Regions from separate parts of the Proteus mirabilis HI4320 genome, predicted to be linked through region 2. Evidence: predicted binding sites of a transcription regulator. Region 2 holds the regulator's gene; each other region holds the start of a gene.

Region 1 (6,040 bases), 170 kb from region 2:
TCAATAATAGCCTGACGTAAGTGGGCGACTTCTTCTTTACACCACAATTTTAAATCTGTCGCGACCTGATCATTACGGCTACGTCCAGTGTGCAACTTCTTACCTAAATCACCCACTTTGGCAATCAGTTTGCTCTCTACCCAACTATGAATATCTTCCGCATCACTTTGTAAAATAGAATGGGGATTAGCTGTTACTTCCTCAGACAGCTCATAAAGTGCCTGTTCAAGTTGAGCTTGTTCATCCTGCGATAAGACACCTACTGTGACTAACGCTTTAGACCAAGCTACTGAACCAAAGATATCTTGTTGTGCGAGTCGATAGTCAAACCGCAGTGAATCATTGAATTGTTTAAACCGTTGATCAGCTTGCTGACTAAAACGTCCACCCCAAAGTGCCATAATCACATCCTATTTTGTCTTTGTTAAAAGTCATGCTTGATAAAAATGTATAGAGTGATGCCTTTTGTCACATCACTCTTATTGGTCTCACCTTATTTCTTTTTACTTAATGCCCGAATACGTGATGGCAAAGAGTATAGGCGGATAAACCCTTCTGCATGGCTGTGATCATAGACTTCATCTTCACCAAAGGTGGCGAACTCTTCCGAGTAGAGGCTGTTGTCAGATTTTTTCTGAATAGCATTCACATGGCCTTTATAAAGCTCTAACACCACTTCGCCATTTACCTCTGTTGCCAGCGAGTCAGCAGCAGCTTGTAATGAAGCCCGAATTGGCGTAAACCAACGACCGTCATAAACAACATAAGACATCTCTAAACCCAACTGTTGACGCCATTTAAAAGCATCTCTATCCAAAACCAGTTGCTCAACACCACGCAGTGCCGCCATCATAATGGTGCCTCCCGGGGTTTCATAGCAACCGCGAGATTTCATACCGACCAGACGATTTTCCACAATATCAATACGACCAATACCGTGTTTTACGCCTAGCGTATTTAATGTAGCTAAACACTCATAAGGGGATTGAGCTTTGCCATTGATAGCAACCACTTCACCTGCTTTTACCGTTACAGAAACCTGTTCAGGTGTATCAGGGGCTTTTTTCGGATCTACCGTCCATGCCCAGCAATCTTCATTAGAAGCATTCCATGGACTTTCTAACACTCCACCTTCTGTTGAGATATGCCATGCGTTTTCATCACGACTATAAATTTTCTCAAGTGTCGCCGTGGTTGGAATATGACGAACTTTTAGATAATCCAGTAGAGCTTCACGGGAGCGCAAGTCCCACTCTCTCCAAGGCGCAACCACTTTAAGTTGCGGTGCCAGTGCGGTATAAGTACTTTCAAAACGAACTTGGTCATTACCTTTACCTGTTGCGCCATGCGCCAAGGCATCAGCCCCGAGTTTTAATGCCAATTCAACTTGTGCTTTAGCAATCACAGGACGTGCCATTGAAGTGCCTAACAAATAGCTCCCTTCATATAATGCTCCTGTTTTTAATACTGGATACACATAGTCTTTAATAAACTCTTCTCGTAAATCAACCACATAGCATTCACTGGCCCCTGACGCCAATGCTTTTTGCTCTACACCTTCCAGATCTTCACGGCTTTGTCCCACATCAGCAACAAACGCAACCACCTCGCAATTGTCATAATGCTCTTTTAACCAAGGGATGATAGCCGATGTGTCTAGACCACCTGAATATGCCAGTACAATTTTTTTAATACCTTTCGTCATAGTGATAACCTTTATTCTCAATTGTGTTTATTTCGCCAATATACAAAGCGTTATGTGGTTGTGTTTAAGCTAAAATACGTGTCCCGATCACCATACCATTAAATAAATCAGTCAGTTTTTCCGCGTGACGCCAACTGGCTATTTCAACAGGACGTCTAAGCGTTCTTGCCGCTTCTAACGCAGCATTAACTTTAACAATCATGCCGTCGGTGATAATGCCTTGGTCGATTAATGCTTGCGCTTTTGTGGCAGATATTTCTGTGAGTTTTTGTCCTTTGCCATCCAAAATGCCGCTTACATCTGAGAGCAACACCAAATCTGCTCCTAAGGTTTCAGCAATCGCTGTTGCCGCTTGGTCAGCATTAACATTCATCAGTTCACCTTGGATACTCACACCTATAGAACTAATAATCGGGAGATACCCTGCATTCAGTAATAGATTTAATAACTCAGGAGAGCCAGGTTCAGCATTTCCTACATGACCTAGTTCATCACTAATTTTTGTTACTTTAGCTAATTGGCCATCGCCCAAACAAAGTCCGACACCATTTAAACCAAAGCGTGTGGCCCATGACAGCAATGTTTTATTGGCACTTCCTGCCAACGCGCCAGTAATAATGTCAATTTGATCGGCGGGGGTAACTCGTAGGCCTTGTTTTTTAACAACGGGCAATTGCAGCTTTTTCATCAGAGAATCAACCAAACAGCCACCACCATGAACAATCACTAATGGACGACTATGACTAGTACGATATTCTTGTAGTGCTGTAAAAAAACGTGTTAACGCTTTTTCGTTATCTAGCAGTACACCGCCTAGTTTGATAATTAATGGTTCCATAAAACGTCCCTACTCATTATTTAGATAAGTGTTTCGGTTGGTGCAAAACCGAACCGAATGTTCATACATTGCACCGCTTGTGCTGCGGCCCCTTTTAATAAGTTATCTTCCGCACCGACAATAATTAAATGCTCACCTTGTTGTGCTAACCCGATATCACAAAAGGCGGTACCGACAACGGCTTTTAATGCAGGTAGACCTTTGTCATACACACGTACCAACGGTTGGCCTTGATACGCTGTTTCAAATGCCTGCCTTACCTCATTTTCTGTGACACCTTGTTTTAACTTACAGGTGATAGTGGCTAAGATCCCCCTAGCAAAATTACCAAGATGAGGAGTAAAAATGACATCAATGCCAAGGTGAGTAGCAATTTCCGGTTGGTGACGATGCGTAAAAACACCGTAAGGTTGTAAACTCACTTCACAAAAGCTGTTTGTTAAAGACGCTTTTCTGCCTGCGCCACTTACACCGCTGGTGGCATTGATAACAGGCCAGTGAGTGCTGTCTAATAATCCCGCTTCAACTAATGGCTTTAACGACAGCTGAGAAACGGTGGGATAACAACCCGGCACAGCAATAAGTTGAGCCTGACTAATCTGATCAGCGTTCCATTCGGCAAGACCATAAACCGCCTGTGATAACCAATCAGTATTCTTATGCTCGAATCCATAGTATTGTTGGTAGAAATGTTTATTTTGTACTCGGTAGGCGCCGGATAAATCGAACACCACACACCCCTGAGCGAGAAAAATAGGGGCAATGTCATGACTAACTTCATGTGCGGTGGCTAAAAAAACGATATCGATATTTTCAGCGGCATTAGCAACATCGACCATAGGCTCAAGTGGCAAATCAACTAAGCCACGATATTGTGGGTAAAGCTCAGAAAAGCACTTCCCTGCATCTACACTTTGAGCGGATACCATCAGTCTGCTCAAATTTACATGGGGATGCTGCTGAAGATAGGCTGCTAATTCAGCACCGGTGTAACCACTTGCTCCTACAATCAGAGTATTTAACATGTCATTCTTACCTTGTACTATGAACACAAACCGATTAATGTATTTTTATTCAAAAAAAGTGCATGAATATTGATACTATTATGAAGAAAGGCTGTCAACAGTGAATATTAAATTACCTACATTTATTGAGCTTTATCGACAATTAATTGCAACACCCTCAATTAGTGCAACAGATGCTAAGACAGACCAAAGTAACGAGGCACTGATTAATCTGTTGGCTAATTGGTTGGAAACACTCGGTTTTTCAATTGAAATACAACCAGTACCTGAAACCAGAGGGAAATTTAACCTACTTGCTACCCTTGGCAGTGGAACCGGCGGGTTATTACTCTGTGGACATACGGATACGGTGCCATTTGATGAAGGGCGTTGGACTCAAGATCCCTTTACCCTAACGGAAAAAGAAGGCAAGTTATATGGTTTAGGTACGGCAGATATGAAAGGCTTTTTTGCCTTTATTATTGATGCATTGCGAGATATAGATACCTCTCAACTCACACATCCTCTGTATATTCTTGCTACAGCAGATGAAGAAACGTCGATGGCTGGTGCACGTTATTTTGCCGCTAATACCGCTATTCGTCCTGATTTTGCTATTATTGGCGAACCCACCTCATTACAACCAATACGTGCTCACAAAGGGCATTTATCTAATGCTATCCGTATTACTGGGCAATCCGGTCACTCTAGTGATCCGGAAAAAGGTGTCAACGCTATTGAGTTAATGCATGAATCTATCACCCATCTCAGTACACTGCGCGATAGATTAAAAACCCGTTATAACAATCCGGCGTTTGTTATTCCCTATCCCACCATGAACTTTGGTTATATTAACGGTGGTGATGCTGCTAATAGAATTTGTGCTTGCTGTGAATTACATATGGATATTCGCCCATTACCGGGATTAACGCTGCAAGATCTTGATGATCTGCTGCACGAAACATTAGCCCCGGTAAAAGCGCGCTGGCCGGGACGTTTAAGTGTCGAAGCATTGCACGAGCCTATTCCCGGCTACGAGTGTCCGACCGATCATAAAATGGTTGCCGTGATTGAAAAACTACTGGGTGAGAAAGCGCAAACTGTTAATTACTGTACCGAAGCACCTTTTATTCAAGCGCTATGCCCTACGCTAGTGCTTGGTCCTGGCTCCATTGAACAAGCCCACCAGCCTGATGAGTTTATTGATATGGCTTTTATTGAGCCAACTCGTGAATTAATGGGGCAATTAATTGAAAACTTTTGTTTAGCAGAGAAAGCGAAATAATAAAAAATCCTATCGACTTATGTTGAAATGCAAGTTGCAGGTAGGCTATTAGCCCCTGCAACTCGCAATATAACGATTATGCGTTTAATGATTAGCGCAACCAGTTGGTTTTCGCTAATTGCACTATTTCATCGCCACGACCATTAATAATCGCTTTCATCATATACAAGCTAAAACCTTTGGCCTGCTCAAATTTAATTTCCGGAGGCATGGAAAGCTCTTGTTTTGCGGTTACCACATCCACAATAACAGGGCCATCATGTTCAAAGGCTGTTTTTAATGCTTCATCAAGATCTTCGCCTTTCTCAACGCGAATACCTTTAATTCCCGCCGCATTGGCAATAGCGGCAAAATCAGGATTATGTAAATCGGTGCCATCAGTCAAATAGCCCCCCGCTTTCATTTCCATCGCCACAAAACCTAATACGCTGTTATTAAAAATCACCACTTTCACCGGTAAGTTCATTTGAGCCAATGAGATGAAATCACCCATTAACATGGTAAAACCACCGTCACCGCACATCGCCACAACTTGACGTTTTCTGTCCAGTGCTTGAATACCAATAGCTTGCGCCATCGCATTCGCCATTGAGCCATGGTTAAATGAACCAATTAAACGACGTTTACCATTCATTTTCACGTAACGTGCTGCCCAAACTGTTGGCGTGCCAACATCACAGGTAAATACCGCATCATCGTTGGCTAATTCACTTAATCGACGTGCTAAATACTGAGGGTGGATCAACTCACGCTCACTAGGTTGAGCCAATGCATCTAAATCTTTGCGTGCTTTAGCATAATGTTTTAACGAGGCATCAAGATGTGCGGTATCTGTTTTCTCTTTTAATCGCGGTTGTAATGCATTAAGGGTTGCTTTGACATCTCCAACAAAAGCCATATCCACATGGCAATGTGAGCCAATGCTACTTGGATTAAGGTCAATTTGAATAATATTAGCTTTGGCAGGATAGAAAGCGCGATAAGGGAATTGAGTACCTAACAGTACTAAAGTATCGGCATTCTCCATTGCGTGATAACCCGATGAAAAACCGATAAGACCCGTCATTCCCACGCTACATGGATTATTCCACTCAAGATACTCTTTACCACGTAGTGCATGCACAACAGGGGCTTTTAAGGTTTGTGCTAGTTTCACCACTTCATCATGTGCTTGAGCACAACCGGCACCACACATTAAGGTGATATTT
Region 2 (6,040 bases):
GCTGCAAGCGTGCTGGTAGGTGACTTTATTTATACACGATCTTTTCAGATGATGACGGATCTTGATTCCATGCGCGTGCTAAAGCTGATGTCTAGCGCAACCAATGTGATCGCTGAAGGTGAAGTATTACAATTAATGAATTGTAACGATCCTGACATTACTGAAGATGACTATATGCAAGTTATCTACAGTAAAACCGCCCGTTTATTTGAAGCTGCCTCTCATGCGTCAGCCATCCTCTGCGGAGCCACTCCAGAGCAAGAGAAAGCTTTCCAAGATTATGGTCGTTATCTTGGTACCGCATTCCAGCTGATTGACGATTTACTGGATTATGATGCAGATAATACCCAATTAGGTAAAAATACCGGTGACGATCTGGATGAAGGTAAACCTACTTTGCCTTTACTTCATGCCATGCACCATGGTAACGAAACAGAATCACAACTCATTCGTCAAGCCATTGAAAAAGGTAACGGCCGTCATTTACTCGACACTGTGTTAAAAACGATGAAACAGTGTGGCTCACTGGAATATACCCGCCAAAAAGCGGAAGAAGAAGCCGATAAAGCCATTGAGGCGTTAGCGATTATTCCTGATTCATCTTACAAAGATGCATTAATTGGCCTTGCGCACGTTGCTGTGCAACGACAATCGTAATTTTCATACCTAAACCCCATAAAGTATGAGAAGCCCGTCAGAGCGACTATGTCGACTCTGGGGGGCTTTTTAATTTTTGAACCACTTCTTCATTTTCTCGTTCGATCTCTTCTTGATTGTCAGCATCAATATAGCTAATTAACTTAGCGAGACCTTCTCGTAAAACAAATTTTACGATTTTTTCACGCTCTGATTTTGTTAGCTGATAATAAGCTTCCACCCAGATAAGAAAGGCATCCTGACGCTTAGATAAATATTCTGCAGGAGGCTCATGCGCCGCTAACACACTCACCACCTCTTCAGGGAGGCTTTTAACCGAGTACTCAACGGCTTTACCTTGTACTCCACGCTTACGGCGATTTTCCCATCCTTCACGGCGTGCCATTAAATTGACCCCTTGTGGAGAATTAGGTAACCCTGCAAGCCCTACTAATTCTTTTGCTGTATACCATTCTTTTTTCATGATCTCATCTCACATTCAACTAAGAGGTTAGTCAGATATCGGTTGCGGATAACGCAATAGCGCGTTCTTTAAAGTCGCTTAATCTTTGACGATCTTTTCTAAAAAACTTCTAATACCATCCCGCAAGATCAGCTCTGTTACTGTTTTTTGTTCACCATCATTAAGTTGTTGGAATGCTTTCACCCAGATAACGAGTGGCTCCTCTTTATTTAGTTTGTAATGTGCTAATGGTTCATAAAGCTCCAGAGCAATTAAAGTTTCTTCTGGTAAACAAGAGTAATGATATTCAACGCCATTTCCTTGTTTATTAGTTCTCTTTTGTTTTAACCAAGATTCACGTTTAGCTTTTGCATTTACACCTTGTGGTGATTTAGGTAATCCACCTATACCCGTCAATTCCATTGCCGTATACCACTCTTTTTTCATTACGTTTCTCTAAAATTGTTATCAACTTCAAAAAAGAAATTATTAAGAAAAAAATCAGAAATATTTTTAGAAAAATAATGTTATTTTATTTTCTAAATAATCAGTTTAATGCTTTTAAGCATTTCTAATAAACTGTTATTTATACCACTAACACAGCATTTAATTTTATAGAAAAAGGATTAAAAATGATTTCAAGGAAATCTGATTGGCATCCTGCCGATATTATTGCCGCACTCAGAAAACGAGGCACAACACTGGCAGCCATCTCTCGCCAAGCTGGTTTAAGCTCTTCAACACTGGCTAATGCACTGTCACGCCCTTGGCCAAAAGGTGAGAAAATCATTGCTGACTTTCTAGGTGTAGCGCCTTCGGAAATTTGGCCCAGTCGTTATTTTCATCCTGAAACAGGAGAATTACTTGAACGGAAGATACGCGACAAAACCAATAATTAACTAATAATTACATATATTATAATTAATAAAAAAAACCGCTGATACACTATCAGCGGTTTTTATTTAAATTTACATTATTTTAAAGCAAAAAAGTTATTTTTTATTTATTAATAAATTCTTCGCCAAGAATTATATCTTTTTTCAATACATCCAACATGCCATTAAGAGATTGTTTTTCAAAATCACTTAATTGACCGATTGGTAGATATTCTTCAACACCATTCTTACCTAAACGAACAGGTTGTGCAAAGAAACGGGCATGTTCACCATCGCCTTCGGTATAGGTGCACTCAATAACATCTTTTTCGCCATTTAAAGCACGGATCAATGAAAGACCAAAGCGCGCAGCTGCTTGTCCCATTGATAATGTGGCTGATCCGCCACCCGCTTTAGCTTCAACAACCTCAGTCCCCGCATTTTGAATACGTTTTGTTAATGCAGCAACTTCTTCATCAGTAAATGACACACCGGCTACTTGAGATAGCAAAGGAAGAATAGTGACACCTGAGTGTCCACCAATGACCGGAACATTCGTTGTTTGTGGATCTTTGCCTTTTAATTCAGCAACAAAAGTATTCGCACGGATAATATCCAGTGTTGTCACACCAAATAGGCGTTTTTTATCATAAACACCGGCTTTTTTCAGTACTTCAGCAGCGATAGCAACCGTAGTATTGACTGGATTAGTAATGATACCAATAAGCGCCTTAGGGCAGTTTTGTGCAACTTTTTCAATAAGATTACGCACGATCCCTGCATTTACATTGAAAAGATCAGAGCGATCCATACCCGGTTTACGGGCAACACCGGCAGAAATTAAAACAACATCTGCATCTTTTAATGCAGGAGAAGGATCTTCGCCAGCAAAACCTTTTACCCTTACTTGAGTAGGTATATGACTTAAGTCCGCTGCAACACCCGGTGTAACCGGAGCGATATCATATAAAGAGAGTTCACTACCAGCTGGAAGCTGATTTTTAAGAAGAAGTGCCAGTGCCTGACCAATACCACCCGCTGCACCGAGAACTGCTACTTTCATTCTGATACTCCTTAGTTTACGAGATAGTGGAACGCCTTTGATATACTCACTATTACGCAACACACCTAGTAAAGAAAACAATTATTTAACAGCTATATTGCATAATAAGGCATTTGTAGTAAAAAATAATACTTCGGTTATTCTAAACAAATTGCTTATCTGTTAATGAGATAGCGGGCACTCTTTTGAGAAATAATTCCAATAAATATCACTAAGAGCTAAACGCGCTATCTCATATTGCATAATCATTTAAGATTATCATTTAGTTAACAAATTATTTACCTAATCAAGATTATCGCATTCAATATCGAGAAATAAAACTTTTTTGAGTTAACACACAAAAACACACATCAACCAAGAAGAGAAACAAGATTAACGGAGCTAATGTTGCATAAAAATTCACTTCTCTGCATAATGTGCGAGTTATTGATAACTCACTAAAGGTGAACTATGCGCACTCCTTCTAAGCAAGAAGACTTGGTTAAAGCATTTAAAGCCCTGCTGAAAGAAGAAAAATTCAGTTCACAAGGCGAGATTGTAACTGCATTACAAGAAGCTGGTTTTGATAATATTAACCAGTCTAAAATCTCTCGTATGCTAACAAAATTTGGCGCAGTAAGAACGCGTAATGCCAAAATGGAGATGGTTTACTGCCTGCCAACAGAACTTGGTGTACCAACAGCAAGTAGCCCATTGAAAAATTTGGTACTTGATATTGACCATAACCACTCAGTAGTGGTTATTAGAACCAGCCCCGGTGCCGCACAGCTTATTGCACGTTTATTAGATTCTTTAGGTAAAGCAGAAGGGATCCTCGGAAGTATCGCTGGTGATGACACTATTTTTTCTACACCCGCGCCAGGATTCTCAACAGAAGAACTACGAGATGCGATTTTAAACCTATTTGATCAGGAATTATAAATAGCGACTTCAGGAAAATAGGTCATAAACAGTAAGCCACTGAAATTTCAGTGGCTTACTTATTTAAATTAATATTGATCCACAGATGATTTTGGTGTGGCTAATTTCGCCAGGAGTTTTTCATGTATACCACCAAAGCCACCATTGCTCATGATCAAAATATGATCACCCGGTTTAGCTTCTTTAGCAACCATCTCCACTAATGTATCAATATCCGTGCTCCAACGAGCAGGCTGTACACACTTCTCAGCAATATCACTGACTAACCATTGAATGTTAGGTGGCTGAAATAAGAAAACTTCATCAGCACGTCCCAATGCCGGGGCGATATCATCTTTACTGATCCCCATCTTCATCGTATTAGAGCGAGGTTCTAATACCGCAATAATACGTGCTGTTCCGCCAACTTTACTACGTAGCGCTTCAAGGGTTGCTAAAATCGCCGTAGGATGATGGGCAAAGTCATCATAAACACTCACTTGATTTACTTCACCCCGTAACTCTAAACGACGACGGGCGTTAATAAATTTATTGAGTGCTGCGCATGCATCTACCGGTAATACACCAACGTGGTGAGCTGCCACAATGGCCATTAAGCCATTTTGCATATTGTGTTCACCCGAAAGTCCCCAACAAACCTCACCGACTTGCTCACCTTTATGGAACACTGCAAAGTGGCTACTGTCATTACTGATCTTTTTCGCCTGCCAATCACCCGTCTCACCGGTGTACTCTTCCTCACTCCAACATCCCATACCAATGGTCTGTTTTAAGTTCAGATCGTTATCAGGCATGATAATTTTGCCACTGCCCGGCACAATACGGACTAAATGATGAAACTGTTTTTGAATCGCCGTTAGATCATCAAAAATATCTGCATGATCGAATTCCAGATTATTTAAGATAAGCGTACGTGGCGAGTAATGAACAAATTTAGAACGTTTATCAAAGAAAGCACTGTCATACTCATCAGCTTCAATAACAAAAAACGGGCTTTCCCCCAATTGTGCTGAAACTTGAAAGTTACCCGGCACACCACCAATTAAAAAACCAGGTTGATAACCACAATCTTCTAAAATCCAAGCCAGCATACCTGCCGTAGTCGTTTTACCATGGGTACCCGCAACGGCCAAAACCCAACGCTCAGGCAAAATATAGTCATGTAACCATTGTGGCCCTGATGTGTAAGGCAATCCTTTTTCAAGTACCGCTTCAACACAAGGATTCCCTCGAGTCATCGCATTGCCAATAATCACCATGTCAGGAGCAGGTTCTAATTGTTGTGGATCATAACCTTCGATTAGCTCAATGCCTTGATTTTCCAATAATGTGCTCATTGGAGGATAAACATTTGCATCAGAGCCAGTTACTTTATGCCCTTTCGCTCGAGCTAAGATGGCAAGACTTCCCATAAAGGTGCCACAAATACCAAGAATATGAATGTGCATGAATTTCTTTCCAATAGCATGAAGTTGGTCACTATTCTAACCATCAAAAAGCAGATTAGAAACGGATTAACCTTTGAATCATGCGATTCTTTGGATAAACTTGCCACTAATAAGGAAACTTTTTTCCTTTTTATATTTTATCCATTCACATTCAGGACCCACGTCATGAAAACATTAGGCGAATTTATCGTCGAGAAACAACAAGATTTTCCCCATGCAACTGGCGAATTAACGGCATTACTGTCAGCCATTAAGCTTGGGGCTAAAATTATTCACCGTGATATTAATAAAGCTGGGTTAGTCGATATTCTTGGCACTAACGGTGTTTCTAATGTTCAAGGTGAAGCCCAGATGAAACTGGATCTTTACGCGAATGAGAAACTAAAAGCAGCACTTAAAGCTCGTGGTGAAGTTGCGGGGATCGGTTCGGAAGAAGAAGACGATATCGTTATCTTTGAAGGTGATCGTGCGGAAAATGCCAAGTATGTGGTATTAATGGATCCATTGGATGGTTCTTCTAATATCGATGTAAACGTTTCCGTTGGTACTATTTTCTCTATTTACCACCGTATTACGCCTATTGGCCAACCAGTGACACTAGATGATTTCCTGCAACCCGGTAATCGCCAAGTTG
Region 3 (6,040 bases), 1.2 Mb from region 2:
TAAGATCTTGCTTAAGCTTACCATCTTTATACTGTTGTCCCTGATCTGTTGGACGATGGCAGCCTGTTAAGGCAAGCGCTAATATCCCCAAAAGAAACGATTTTCGCCAAGTAACCATTTTTTACTTATATTCCTACTTTAAAAAGAGTTGATGACAAGAAAGATACCAAAGCCAAATCAAGAAAGATATCGATACAGAAGTGGTTGCAGTTTTTTTAATTATCGGCTTCACCATTTAGTGTGTTATCTAAAGTATAACTGTCTAAAATTACACCTCTGTGTATTATTTCTGACCGTTTTTAAAAGAAAATGGCAAAAATTACATAAAAAACTTGCAAGTTATCAGATCCTGAGTATAGTGCCCCTCTGTGGAGACGCGGGGTGGAGCAGCTTGGTAGCTCGTCGGGCTCATAACCCGAAGGTCGTTGGTTCAAATCCGGCCCCCGCAACCAATTCACAACATATGCAGTAAGTTAAAATTTATAGATTCAGTCGCGGGATGGAGCAGTCTGGTAGCTCGTCGGGCTCATAACCCGAAGGTCGTTGGTTCAAATCCGGCTCCCGCAACCAATTTCTATAAATGTTTTCGGACGCGGGGTGGAGCAGCATGGTAGCTCGTCGGGCTCATAACCCGAAGGTCGTTGGTTCAAATCCGGCCCCCGCAACCAATCCTTTCCTAATTTTATTTTCTACAAATTCCCATTAAATACTCTCTTAATCCCTACTCTATTTACAATAACCAATATACTCCCTGTTACTGAGTTATGATTTAACTTATTGGGTAAAAAATAATAAGTTGTTACCTCTAGTAGAAAATAACTATTTATTTCCCACTAGAAGTCTCAAAAATAAGTTGTAGTTGTATAGCGAGATCAGCCTCGATCAGCTAATGTCAGTTCACCACCATTAGCAAAATAGGCTTTAATACCTTTGAAAATAGATTCAGCAACTTGTTGCTGGAATTTAGCCGTTTTGAGCTTTCGCTCTTCTTCAATATTACTAATAAAAGCCGTCTCTACTAAAATAGAAGGGATCTCAGGGGCTTTTAAAACCGCAAATCCGGCTTGATCGACCTTATTTTTATGTAGCTTATTCACGCCACCTAATAATTTTAATACCTCACTACCAAATTTTAGGCTGTCATTAATTGTCGCGGTCTGTACTAAATCAAGCATTGCGTGATCAACATAGCGATCACCACTTCGACTCACCCCACCAATTAAATCCGCTTCATTTTGGGTTTGAGCTAGGTAACGTGCGGTATTACTTGTTGCGCCTGTTTTGGATAGCGCGAAAACAGAAGAGCCTCTAGCCGAGCGATTGGTAAATGCATCTGCATGAATAGAGACAAAGAGATCAGCCTGCATTTTACGCGCTTTCGCTACTCGCACTTTTAAGGGGATAAACACATCCTCATTACGCGTCATATAAGCTTTCATTTTGGCATCTTTATCAATCAAAGCTCTTAAGCGACGGGCAATTTGTAGTACAACATCTTTCTCACGAGTTTTATATTTCCCCATCGCTCCCGGATCTTCACCACCATGGCCGGGGTCAATCATGATAATAATCGGCCTATCTCGTCCTGCTCTTCCGGGCTTACGCGTATCCGTTTGTTCAGGCACTGCTTGTTGTAAATCCCCTTCGTTATATTCACGCAATAGCGCTAATAGCGGATCATCTTCACTCGTCGCCGCATGGCTTGGATAGAAATCGAGCACTAAGCGATTTTTAAATTCAGCAACGGGTTTTAAAGTAAACATTTGTGGCTGAACGGGGGTTTTAATTTCAAACACTAAACGAACCGTAGTTGGGGTATTTTGACCGACACGAATAAGTTTTAAGTAAGGATCGTTTGTTTGCACTTGACTAGCCATACCTTTCAGAACGCTATTCAGTTGGATACCTTCAAGATCAACCACAATTCTATCTGGTGCTGATAACGCAAACTGGCGATATTTCAAGGGTCTACTTGATTCGATAGTCACACGTGTATAAGTCGATGCAGGCCATACCCTGACGGCAACCACTGATGATGTTGCCGCTAAGCCAACAGGACTAACACTTAATAACAATAACGCGCCAATTCCTTTAATAAGACGACGACGTGTTTGATTATGTTCTGAATGACTCATGAAAATATTCCAAAAAAAACGATTAACATCAAAAAGTGCTAAAACAGACGGTCAAAAAATATCTGAACGAAAAACTTTACCGAATCCACACTTCACTGTCACTTAAAAACAGCACAATTACACACTTTTATACAAATATTCTGCCTTCTGTTAAAACAGTAAGATCGGATTTTACTTGCCATTTCCGCTCAAAAAGAATAAAAATACATTAAATGCGAATAAAAATTCACCTGAGAGGGGCTTTATGAAAGAGCGTAGCACCGAATTGGTCGATGGTTTTCGACACTCGGTTCCGTATATTAATGCACATAGAGGTAAAACATTTGTCATTATGCTAGGGGGAGAAGCAATAGCCCATGAGAACTTTCCCTCTATCATTAACGATATTGGTTTATTGCATAGTTTAGGAATACGGTTAGTGGTGGTTTATGGCGCTAGACCACAAATCGATGTGGCTCTTGAAGAGCAAAAAATTTCTCCGCTCTATCATAAACACACACGAATTACTGATAGTAAAACCCTTGAAGTAGTTAAACAATCTGCCGGTACTTTACAACTCGATATTACTGCTCGTTTATCAATGAGTTTAAGTAATACGCCCTTACAAGGAGCGCATATTAATGTGGTTAGCGGTAATTTTGTCATTGCCCAACCTTTAGGTGTCGATGATGGGGTTGATTATTGCCATAGCGGTAAAATTCGCCGTATTGATGAAGAAGCCATTCATCGTCAGTTAGATAACCATGCCATTGTGTTAATTGGCCCTGTTGCCGTCTCTGTTACAGGGGAAAGTTTTAATTTAACCTCTGAAGAGGTCGCAACCCAGCTAGCTATCAAACTTAAAGCACAAAAGCTTATTGGCTTTTGCTCTTCGCAAGGGGTTGTAGATGCAAGTGGCCAGATTGTGTCTGAACTCTTACCTAATCAAGCAGAAGAACGAATTCAAGCATTACAAACTACAGGCGATTATCACTCAGGTACTGTACGTTTTTTACGAGGTGCGGTAACAGCCTGCCGTCGTGGTGTTGAGCGTAGCCATTTATTAAGCTATCAAGCGGATGGTGCCATTGTTCAAGAGTTATTTTCTCGTGACGGTATTGGTACGCAGATTGTGATGGAAAGTGCCGAGAAAGTCCGTCGCGCCAATATTAATGATATTGGTGGCATATTAGAGCTTATTCGTCCATTAGAGCAACAAGGCATTTTAGTGCGTCGCTCAAGAGAGCAACTTGAGATGGAAATTGATCAATTCACTATTATTGAGCGCGATAATCTCACCATTGCTTGTGCTGCCCTCTATCCTTATCAGTCTGAAAAAATAGGTGAAATGGCCTGTGTCGCCGTTCATCCTGATTATCGTAGCTCTTGTCGAGGTGAAGTGTTGTTACAACGCATATCAACCCAAGCTAAACAGATGGGGTTAGATAAATTATTTGTGCTCACGACTCGTAGTATTCATTGGTTCCAAGAAAAAGGCTTTACGCCTGCTGAAATCGATAAATTACCTATTGAAAAACAGGCTCTGTATAATTATCAGCGTCGCTCTAAGATCTTAATTTTAGATCTACATAAAGAGTAGTTTTATTAATAAAGTAAAAAAGACAGGCTCCCCCTCTCAAAGCCTGTCTTTTGCTATTTACTATAATAATATTAATTCGTATTAACTTAAAAAATCACTCAGTAACGCAGTTTTTCAACTAATCCACTGCGGCGTTGAATACGTGTCTGGATCGCCATTTTCACCATATATTCAGAAGAATAAAGTGATAGCTTCTGCTTGGCTCGCGTTATCGCCGTATAGAGTAATTCTCGGCTAACAATAGGAGAAAATTGTGTTGGCAACACCAGTGCCGTATGGGTAAATTCCGAACCTTGTGATTTATGTACTGTCATCACATAAGCAGTCTCATGTTGCGGTAAACGACTAGGTTGGATAGCTTTCAATGTGCCATCAGGCAACTGAAAGAAAGCTTTCATTTCTCCTTCATCGTTATTAAGCATAATGCCGATATCACCATTAAATAGCCCCAATGTGCTGTCATTACGCTGGATCATAATTGGTCGTCCAATATACTCCCGCTGATAACTATTTATAGGTCGTCGTATCAAGCGTTGGCGATGTAACAGCATCTCAATACGTTCATTTAGTCCTGTGACACCAAAAGGCCCTTCTCGCAAAGCGCACAATAAACGATATTGATTAAAGCTATGAAGAATAGTCTCTGGTGCTGCTTTTTGCGCGACTAACGATAGATAGTGATGATAAGCCTTAGCAACATCTTGAAGCATCTTCATATAGCTCTCATCGGTGTCTAATGAGATAAATTCGATGTCCTGCGGATCGGTATGTTTTTCTCGCTCAGTGCTCTCTTGTGTTACTGTCGCTTTTTTCAGTAACGTCATAGCACTCTTCACTTGTCCTTGATTAACCGCAAAAGCTAATTGACCAATACCTGAATGTGAGCCAAAACGATAACTTTTACGCAGTAAACATAGTGAATCACTGACCACCGAAACTGGCGTAGTAGAAGTCGTCATAGAAGCGGGATCTTTCTGTAATTCACCTTGTGTTAAGCGATCAATCTGCTCAAAACGGCGTTGGCTAAACCCCTGATCCGCAAAACGACAAATATCCCCTAAAACGGCTCCTGCCTCTACCGAAGCGAGCTGATCTTTATCTCCCAGAAAAATAACATGGCAATGTTCCGGTAAGGCCTCAATTAAACGCGCCATCATCGGTAAATCCACCATAGAAGCTTCATCTATAACCAAGATATCAAGTTGTAGCGGATTATCGCGATGATAACGAACTTGCTGACTTTCCGGTTGGGCACCTAATAAGCGATGAATGGTTTGCGCTTGATCGGGCATCCATTTTAACTCTTCTTCACTTAGTGCCAATTGCGCTAATGCTTTACCTAATGATTCGGTCAATCTAGCTGCCGCTTTTCCCGTGGGTGCGGCTAGTTGAATAATGGGTTTTTCATTCGCCGTTAGCATGACAAAAGCAGCTAAAATCTTTGCTACTGTCGTGGTTTTCCCTGTTCCTGGGCCACCCGAAATAATCGAAATAGAGCTTGTAATAGCAACCGCTGCGGCGACTTTTTGCCAGTTAGTTTCAGCATGTGTTTTAACGCTTGGGAAAAGTTGATTTAATACGTTTGTTAATTGATTTTCATCGATATCAACCACCCGTTGCTCTTGGCGAAAAAATTGCGCAATTTGCTCTTCATAACGCCACATTCTTTGTAGATAAAGTAATCCGTTATCGAGAATAATAGGTGAAGGTAAGTCACTATGGCCTTGATTAACACACTCGCTCTGATTAAGCTCTGCCAGTATTTCTTTCGCTGATGGTTGCGCCATTTCCTGCCAAATGGCTTGTGAAAGCTCGGTGTGTCGCCCATCAAACAATTTATCTTGTTGTATGATATTTAACGGTAAGCAAACATGGCCCGCCCCTGTTTGAGCACTGAGATAGGCAAAAATAAACAGTAGGATAGGATTTTCATCTGCCACCAGCATTTGAGCAAAACGTAAATCTAACGGGCGCAATAGGTTTTGTGCAATTGCTTGTTCTAATAATTTAATCATTTGAATTGTTCTCACCCAGCACGTTCACTTTACTGCCGTTAACCTCAAGCGCTTCCCCTTTAAATAGCGCATCTAATGCTTCTACAAACTTTTCTTCAGGTAGATAGGTATAGACGCCATTGCCCGGGTAGTCAGTATCAATGCCACGTAAGAAGAGATAGCAGATCCCACCAAAATGACGTTGGTAATCATAATCAGGTAAGCGTTGTTGTAAAAATCGATGTAGCGCTAAAGTATAGAGTTGATACTGTAAATCATAACGATGATCGCGCATTGCATTGCTCATCGCCTCTTGCGTGTAATCCTCACTC

Evidence for each region. The regulator ArgR, encoded in region 2, controls arginine synthesis, uptake and breakdown. The targets are predictions, from matches to a motif close to ANTGAATAAAAATACANT.
Region 1: the regulator ArgR is predicted to act here: its motif matches at 3,605-3,622, upstream of argC (N-acetyl-gamma-glutamyl-phosphate reductase).
Region 3: the regulator ArgR is predicted to act here: its motif matches at 2,328-2,345, upstream of argA (amino-acid N-acetyltransferase).

The regions. Positions count from the first base shown of each region.
Region 1 is NC_010554.1:3,554,476-3,560,515, reverse strand. Features, by position in the region: gene argH (argininosuccinate lyase) at 1-401, opposite strand, end outside; gene PMI_RS16015 (argininosuccinate synthase) at 494-1,705, opposite strand; gene argB (acetylglutamate kinase) at 1,770-2,543, opposite strand; gene argC (N-acetyl-gamma-glutamyl-phosphate reductase) at 2,564-3,568, opposite strand; gene argE (acetylornithine deacetylase) at 3,669-4,832, shown strand; gene poxB (ubiquinone-dependent pyruvate dehydrogenase) at 4,924-6,040, opposite strand, start outside.
Region 2 is NC_010554.1:3,725,312-3,731,351, reverse strand. Features, by position in the region: gene ispB (octaprenyl diphosphate synthase) at 1-657, shown strand, start outside; gene PMI_RS16940 (DNA-binding protein) at 704-1,120, opposite strand; gene PMI_RS16935 (DNA-binding protein) at 1,199-1,546, opposite strand; gene PMI_RS16930 (helix-turn-helix domain-containing protein) at 1,732-1,998, shown strand; gene mdh (malate dehydrogenase) at 2,099-3,037, opposite strand; gene argR (transcriptional regulator ArgR) at 3,488-3,958, shown strand; gene mpl (UDP-N-acetylmuramate:L-alanyl-gamma-D-glutamyl-meso-diaminopimelate ligase) at 4,027-5,406, opposite strand; gene fbp (class 1 fructose-bisphosphatase) at 5,572-6,040, shown strand, end outside.
Region 3 is NC_010554.1:2,506,004-2,512,043, forward strand. Features, by position in the region: gene mltA (murein transglycosylase A) at 1-118, opposite strand, end outside; tRNA gene PMI_RS11390 (tRNA-Met) at 376-452, shown strand; tRNA gene PMI_RS11395 (tRNA-Met) at 494-570, shown strand; tRNA gene PMI_RS11400 (tRNA-Met) at 592-668, shown strand; gene amiC (N-acetylmuramoyl-L-alanine amidase AmiC) at 873-2,135, opposite strand; gene argA (amino-acid N-acetyltransferase) at 2,380-3,714, shown strand; gene recD (exodeoxyribonuclease V subunit alpha) at 3,813-5,729, opposite strand; gene recB (exodeoxyribonuclease V subunit beta) at 5,722-6,040, opposite strand, start outside.